2 regions of the Inediibacterium massiliense genome follow, and region 1 is predicted to be linked to the other one. Evidence: predicted binding sites of a transcription regulator. Region 1 holds the regulator's gene; the other holds the start of a gene.
The links. Region 1 encodes LexA, which represses DNA repair genes until DNA is damaged. Its sites were predicted from a motif close to AGAACANNTGTTCT; they were not measured.
Positions count from the first base shown of each region.

Region 2: uvrB (excinuclease ABC subunit UvrB) is a predicted target of LexA. The motif match lies at 1,847-1,860, and genes of this name have one in related genera.

Region 1 is NZ_LN876587.1:1,096,413-1,100,297, reverse strand. It holds gene BN2409_RS13880 (methyl-accepting chemotaxis protein) at 573-2,585, shown strand; gene lexA (transcriptional repressor LexA) at 2,732-3,340, opposite strand; gene yneA (cell division suppressor protein YneA) at 3,488-3,787, shown strand.
Region 2 is NZ_LN876587.1:5,475-9,359, forward strand. It holds gene BN2409_RS08610 (PDZ domain-containing protein) at 1-332, shown strand, start outside; gene BN2409_RS08615 (sensor domain-containing diguanylate cyclase) at 334-1,350, opposite strand; gene uvrB (excinuclease ABC subunit UvrB) at 1,935-3,885, shown strand, end outside.

The DNA.
Region 1 (3,885 bases):
AAAGATGGCTATTATAGTAGTAACATACTCAATTGTTTTTTAAAATACAAATGGATTTTTAGGGCAATAAGCTTGGATGAAATAAAAGAAAATAATAGAAATTATACATTTTATATATAGTATTGCTTTGAAAACGAGTTGTAAAACATTGTAGAAAATTGTATAATTTAACTATATGTAATAATTTTAATATAGCTGGTTGAATAATTAGTTTAGAGTTTTTTAGAAATATCTATTTTCTAGAATTGCTATTTATTCCAATGAAACTTGTAGGGTTATCAAGTATCTTGTGAATTGTTACTATCATTATAGTCGTTCTTTCTAGTGATTGTTTTGTGTGGTTTGTAACATGATGCTAGACATTGGGCGACTTTTTTACTGGTCATTTTAGTTATTCAACAACCTGCTAATATATTAAAATCTAATATTTATAAGAGTTGCAATATTTTCTAATTATATATTGAAAGGAGGGATTGCTTGTTTAAGAACTATGTGACTCTTAACATATGAAATTTTTAATTACAAAAGTAGTATTGTATTTGATACTACCTTATAAACAATGGAGGTATATTATGAAATCTTTAAAAACTAGGTTAATTGCTATTTTTACTTGTGTCATATTTATTTTAAGTATAGGACTATCCTTTGTATGTATGAATATCTTTAGTAAAGAGTTAGTAAAAGATGCTCATGAAAATTTAAAGAAGATAGCACAAGCTAATGCAAAATATATAGAAACAGAAATTGAAGTAGACCTAAGATATGTAGATTCTTTAGCTCAAAATCCAATTATACAAGATAAAAATATTCCTTTAGAACAAAAGATAGCTTTTTGTACAGAAGAAGCGAAAAGAACAGGGTATCTTCGGTTTGGTTTGGCGGATGAAAATGGATCTAGTACGCTTTTAGAAGATATACCAACTATAGTAGATATAAGTAGTAGAGAATATTTTCAAAAAGCTTTAAAAGGAGAGCTGAATGCATCAGATTTGATTATTAGTAAAAAAATAAATAAGCCTGTGATGACTTATACAGCTCCTATTATTTTAAGTGATAATACCAAAGGAGTATTTTATGGAGTGAAAGAAGCCAATACATTAAGTAAAATAGCAAGCAAAATAACTTATGGAAAAACTGGCTATACAAGTATTATCAATAATGAAGGAATTGTTGTAGGAAATCAAAATATAGAATTAGTTATGAAACAAGATAATATTGTAGAAAATGCTAAAGAAAATCCAAAGCTTCATCAATTTAGTGAACTGATGAAAAATAAAATATTAAAAAGAGAAGCTGGTAGTGGAGATTATTTTTATGACGGAGCAGATAGAATTGTAGGATTTTCTCCAATAGAAGGAACTCCTTGGATTATTATAGTAAGCGTAGATGCTAAAGAAGTTCTAAAAGAAGTAAATCATCTTCAAAATATTTTAATGATATTAACAGCAATTGCAATTCTTATAGGAGCAGTAATTACTTATTTTGTAAGTGGAACGATTTCAAAACCAATTGTAGATATTACAAAAGTCATTAATAAGCAAGCTGATTTAGATTTTCAAACGGATGAAAGTTTTAAAAAATTTAATTATGAAAATAGAAAAGATGAAATAGGTAGTATGGTTCATTCACTAAAAAGAATGGAGGATGCTGTTAAAGATTTTATTGTAAAAACTACGGAATCTTCTAAGTATATAGCGTCCTCATCGGAAGAATTGACAGCGACTACAGAGCAATCAGCCATAGCCTCAGAGGAAGTGGCAAAGACGATAGAAGAAATCGCAAAAGGGGCTAGTGATCAGGCAAGGGATACAGAAATTTCTGCTCATCATGTAGATCAAATGAATGATTTAATTGAACAAGACATGAAGTGTTTAAAAGAATTGAATCAAGCAACTCAAGTGATTGAAAAAGAAAAAGAAGAAGGATTTTCAATATTAAGCATTCTTGTAGATCATACAGATCAAAATAATCAAGCAGCACAAAATATATATGATATTATTTTAAGAAATAATGAAAATGCTGAAAAAATTGAAACAGCTAGTGAAATGATTCAAAGTATAGCAGATCAAACCAATTTATTAGCTTTAAATGCAGCTATTGAAGCTGCTCGTGCTGGAGAAGCAGGAAGAGGCTTTGCAGTAGTAGCAGATGAAATCAGAAAACTAGCTGAAGATTCTAATCGTTTTACAGAAGAAATTAAATCTGTAATCGATGAGTTAAAGGAACAATCAAAAAATGCAGTAGAAGGAATGAATCAAGTAAAAAAAATTGCAGATCAACAAAAGCAAAGTGTAGGAGAAACGCAAGTGAAATTTGATTCCATTGCACAGGCTATTGAATCTGTTAAAGATGTAATTATTAAATTGAATACCTCAGCAGGGCACATGACAGAGAATAAAAATAAATTAGTTGATCTTATGCAAAATTTATCTGCTATAGCAGAGGAGAATGCAGCAGGAACACAAGAAGCCTCAGCTTCTATAGAGGAACAGTCTGCATCTATTGAAGAAATTGCAAATTCTAGTGAAGGGTTAGCAAAAATTGCAGAAGAACTAGAAGTGCTGATCAAACAGTTTAGAATTTAAATATTGAACTTATTTATAAATGATTTTAGATTTATAAAATATTAAAAAAAGAGAATAGGATGAAAAGTCAAATATTAAAGGGGGACTAAAATATTTGTTCATCTTATTCTCATATTCAAAGTATGTCCACATTATTTTTTTCTATACTATAATTTTCTAAATACTCCTTTTACGATTCCTAATATAGTTACATCTTTAGTAAGAATAGGAGACATAGAAGGATTTTCAGGCTGCAGTCTTATGCAGTCTTTTTCTTTAAAAAATCTTTTTACAGTGGCTTCGTCTTCTAAGAGTGCTACTACAATTTCTCCATTTTCAGCTGTACTTTTTTGTTTGACTAAGACATAATCTCCATCTAATATTCCTGCATTAATCATACTTGTTCCCCTTACGGTTAACATAAAATAATTATGGTGATCTAAAAATTCTGCAGGAACAGGGAATGCATCTTCAATATTTTGTACAGCTAAGATGGGCTCTCCAGCAGTAACTTTTCCAACGATAGGAATATCTACAGTTTCTTTTCTATGGATTCCATCTTCTTCTAATATTTCAATGGTTCTAGGTTTTGTAGGATCTCTTCTAATATATCCGTTTTTTTCAAGATTAGATAAATGACTATGGACAGTAGAAGTAGATTTTAAACCTACAGCTGCACAAATTTCTCTTACTGAAGGGGGATATCCTTTTGTACTTACAATAGTTTTTATATAATTCAATATTTTTTCTTGTTGTTTTGTTAAATTTTGCGCCATAAAAAGCACCTCACAATGTTTTTTTTTATTATAACATACAACACTATGAATATCAAACGTCTGTTCGGAAATTTTGTAAATAGTATTTACAAAGAACATTTGTTCTGTTACAATGATAAAAAAGAACTAGTGTTCGAGGTGATAGATATGAGAACAAAAAATTTTTATGTGCAAAATCCATTACATAGTATGATGATTATTATCATAGTGATTTTTCTAGTGTCTTTAGTTTTTATGATCACAGTAAAAGCAAATATAGAAAAGGAGGAAGACATAAGGTATGTAGAGGTTCATATAAAATATGGAGATACTTTATGGAATTTGGCAAAACAATTTACTCCTAAGAATAAAGATGTTCGAAAAACTCTTCATGAAATTAGTATTATAAATGAAATGAATTCTTTAGAAATTTATCCTGGCCAAATTATAAAAATACCAATAGAGTAGAATAAATTCCGAGTAGTATATCAATATAGAATAAATTTAAATATTTTTAATCATATAAAACACATAATTACATACTATATCATAAAAAATAGTCCTAT
Region 2 (3,885 bases), 1.1 Mb from region 1:
TACTTGATTTATATAAAGGAGGAGTAGGAGAGAAAATAGGTTTTGAAAGAGGAGATATTATTTTAACTATGAATGGACGAATTGTATATGATAAAAGTCATATACAAAAGCTGTTACAAGATGGTCTTTATAAACTCTCTATAAAGGCTATAGATTTACATGGTAAAATGAAGATTTTAGAATATAAAGATTCACAACATAAAATAAAAAACTTAGATATTTTAGTGATACCAAAAAATACATCCTTTGTATTTGATATAGATGAAGAAAAGGGAATTTTAAGAAGATTCATAGGTAAGTATACAAAATTGAAAAAAACCGTATGTTCTTAAGCTACATACGGTTTTTTTTGTTACTTTTATTTTTATACATACGAGAATCTGCAATTTTGAATAGTTCCTTATGATCTGTAGAATCTTTAGGAAATTCAGCTATTCCAAAGCTAAAATCTACAAAAAATTTATTTTGATCATAAGTAAGAGGATTTTCACTGATTTTTTGAAAAATAAATTCTATTTTTTTCTGAGTCTGTTTTAAATTGGAATTTAAAAATATGAGTACAAATTCATCTCCTCCAAATCTTCCTAATACATCAGAAGATCGAACATTATTTTTTAGGATATCTGCAAAATGTTGTATGGCTAAGTCTCCTGCTAAATGTCCATATACGTCATTAATTTTTTTAAGATTATTTAAATCGATCATACATAGACAAAATTGTTCATTATATCTTAGTGCACGTTGATAGATATTATTAAAAAGTTCATCAAAATAATGTCTATGATAAAGATGAGTAAGACCGTCGTATCTAGATAAAAATAAAGTTTTTTCAAAAAGAAGTAGATTTTTTATAGCAACTGCTAATTGCCCTGTTAAATATTCTAATATGGCAATATCTTCTTCATTAAAAATGCCATCATGAGAAATATTATCTATATTGACAATTCCATATACTTGGTTATCAATGAGAATAGGCATACGCATAGTAGATTTAATTTGTAATACCTTTGCATTTTTTAATAGATTGTAATTTTTGGAGGACATCTTTTCATAATTAAAATGATCAGGGTTTGGTATAATAATAGATTTGTAATTTTGATGATGTCCTAAAAAAAGTTCTTCAGAAGATAATTTAACTTTTGAAAGTTCTTCTAAATTAAATCCATGTACTGCTTTAAATTCAAATAGATTATCTTCATTTTTTATTAAAATGCTTGCTGTATCTGCTTTATCAATTACTTGTACCATACTATTTACAAAGAGTCTTAATAATTCTTCCATATTTTCAATGGAAACAATAGAATTACTAATTTGAAGTATGATATCTTTCATTTCATTATATTTTTGCATTTCTTTAGTGGTTTGTAGATGTGTGCTTATTATTCTTTGATTGATCGTATAGTAATAAAAACAGATACATCCAATAATTAAAGATAGTATTACAGGATAGAAAAAAGGTAAACAGTTACCTAAGAAATAAAAAAAATAATGTAATATGAAAGGAATACTTACAAGCAAAATAAAAAAATAAAAATTTACTTTTTTGCTTTTATTTATCACAGAATTCACCTACAATTTTATTGATATATCAAAATTTTTCTAACAACAATTGCATATTTGTAGAAATATTATCATTATTAGAATAAAAAGGGTATTATTACTAAAATATGTTCTATCTTTTTATTATATACTATTCATAAATAATTGAAAATGTTTTATAAAAAAGTATTTAAGTAAAACAAAAAATGTCTATAGTAAAAATATACTATTTTTTACAATATAAACTTTAAACATCTAAAAAAGGAATAGATTGACGAAAATAATAGAGAAAGATATAATAAAATCACGAACAAATGTTTGGAAAAAATATGTTTATAAACAAAAAAATTAGGTATAGTATAAAGGAAATGGATATAGATTGAGAGGTTTTTAGTATGAATCAATTTAAAATTGCATCAGAATATAGACCAACAGGGGATCAGCCAAGGGCTATTGAGTCTTTAAGTAATGGAATCAAACAAGGCATAAAGCATCAAACTCTCTTAGGAGTTACAGGTTCAGGAAAAACTTTTACCATGGCCAATGTGATCGAGAAAGTTCAAAAGCCTACTTTAGTCATTGCTCATAATAAGACACTGGCTGCTCAACTTTGCAGTGAATTCAAGGAATTCTTTCCAGAAAATGCAGTAGAATATTTTGTGAGTTATTATGATTATTATCAACCAGAAGCTTATGTAGCTCATACGGATACTTATATAGAAAAAGATGCGCAGATTAATGATGAGATAGACAAGCTTCGCCACTCAGCAACAGCAGCTTTATTTGAAAGAAAAGATGTGATTATTGTAGCAAGTGTATCTTGTATATATGGATTGGGAGACCCTATTGATTATGAAAATCAAGTGTTATCATTAAGACCAGGAATTATAAAGAGTAGAGATGAAATTTTAAAAAAATTAGTTGAAATACAATATATAAGAAATGATGTAAATTTTATAAGAGGAACTTTTAGAGTAAGAGGAGATGTGGTAGAGATTTTTCCTGCTGGATCTTCAGAAAATGCTATAAGAGTGGAATTGTTTGGAGATGAAATCGATCGAATTACAGAAATAAATACTTTGACAGGAGAAATAATAGGACTTAGAAAGCATATATCCATTTTTCCAGCTTCTCACTATGTAACTACAAAAGAAAAGCTTGAAAGAGCTATTGTAGACATAGAAGAAGAATTATATGATCGAGTAAAGCACTTTAAAGAAAATGAGAAATTGATAGAGGCTCAAAGGATTCAGCAAAGGACTATGTATGATATAGAAATGCTAAGGGAAGTAGGATTTTGTCAAGGAATTGAAAATTATTCAAGACATATTTCTCAAAGACCAGCAGGAAGTAAGCCATTTACACTGATAGATTATTTTCCAGATGACTTTTTAATTCTGATAGATGAATCCCATGTAACTATTCCACAGATTCGAGGTATGTATGCAGGAGATCAATCGAGAAAAGGAAATCTAGTAGAATATGGCTTTAGGCTTCCTTCTGCTTATGACAATAGACCTCTGAATTTTAATGAGTTTGAAGAATTGGTTCATCAAATTATTTATGTAAGTGCAACACCTGGTCCTTATGAAAAGGAGCATCAACAAAATGTAGTAGAACAAATTATAAGACCTACAGGACTTATTGATCCTATGATAGATGTAAGACCTATTCATGGACAAATTGATGATTTAATAGAAGAAATTCATCATGTAGTAGATAAAAAGCAAAGAGTACTGATTACAACTCTTACTAAAAAAATGGCTGAAGATTTGACTTCTTATTTTAAAGAAGTGGGGATTAAGGTAAGATATCTTCATTCAGATATAGATACTATTGAGAGAATGGAAATTATAAGAGACCTACGGCTAGGTGTATTTGATGTATTAGTTGGAATTAACCTTTTAAGAGAGGGACTAGATATACCTGAAGTGTCTTTAGTTGCTATTTTAGATGCAGATAAAGAAGGTTTCTTGCGTTCTGAAACATCTTTAATTCAAACCATAGGAAGAGCGGCTAGAAATATAGATGGAAAAGTGATTATGTATGCAGATAAAATAACAGATTCTATGAAAAAAGCTATAGATGAAACTAATAGAAGAAGAGAGATTCAACAAAAATACAATAAAGATCATAATATTACACCTAAGGGAATTGTGAAAAAAGTAAGAGATGTTATTGAGGCTACAAAGGTAGCAGAGGAAGATGTTCAATATGGAATGAAAAAAGATGTAAATCAAATGAGTCAAGAAGAAATAGAAAAATTCATTAAAAATCTTGAAGTAGAAATGAAGGAAGCTGCAGAAAACTTACAATTTGAAAGAGCAGCTCAACTTAGAGATAAAA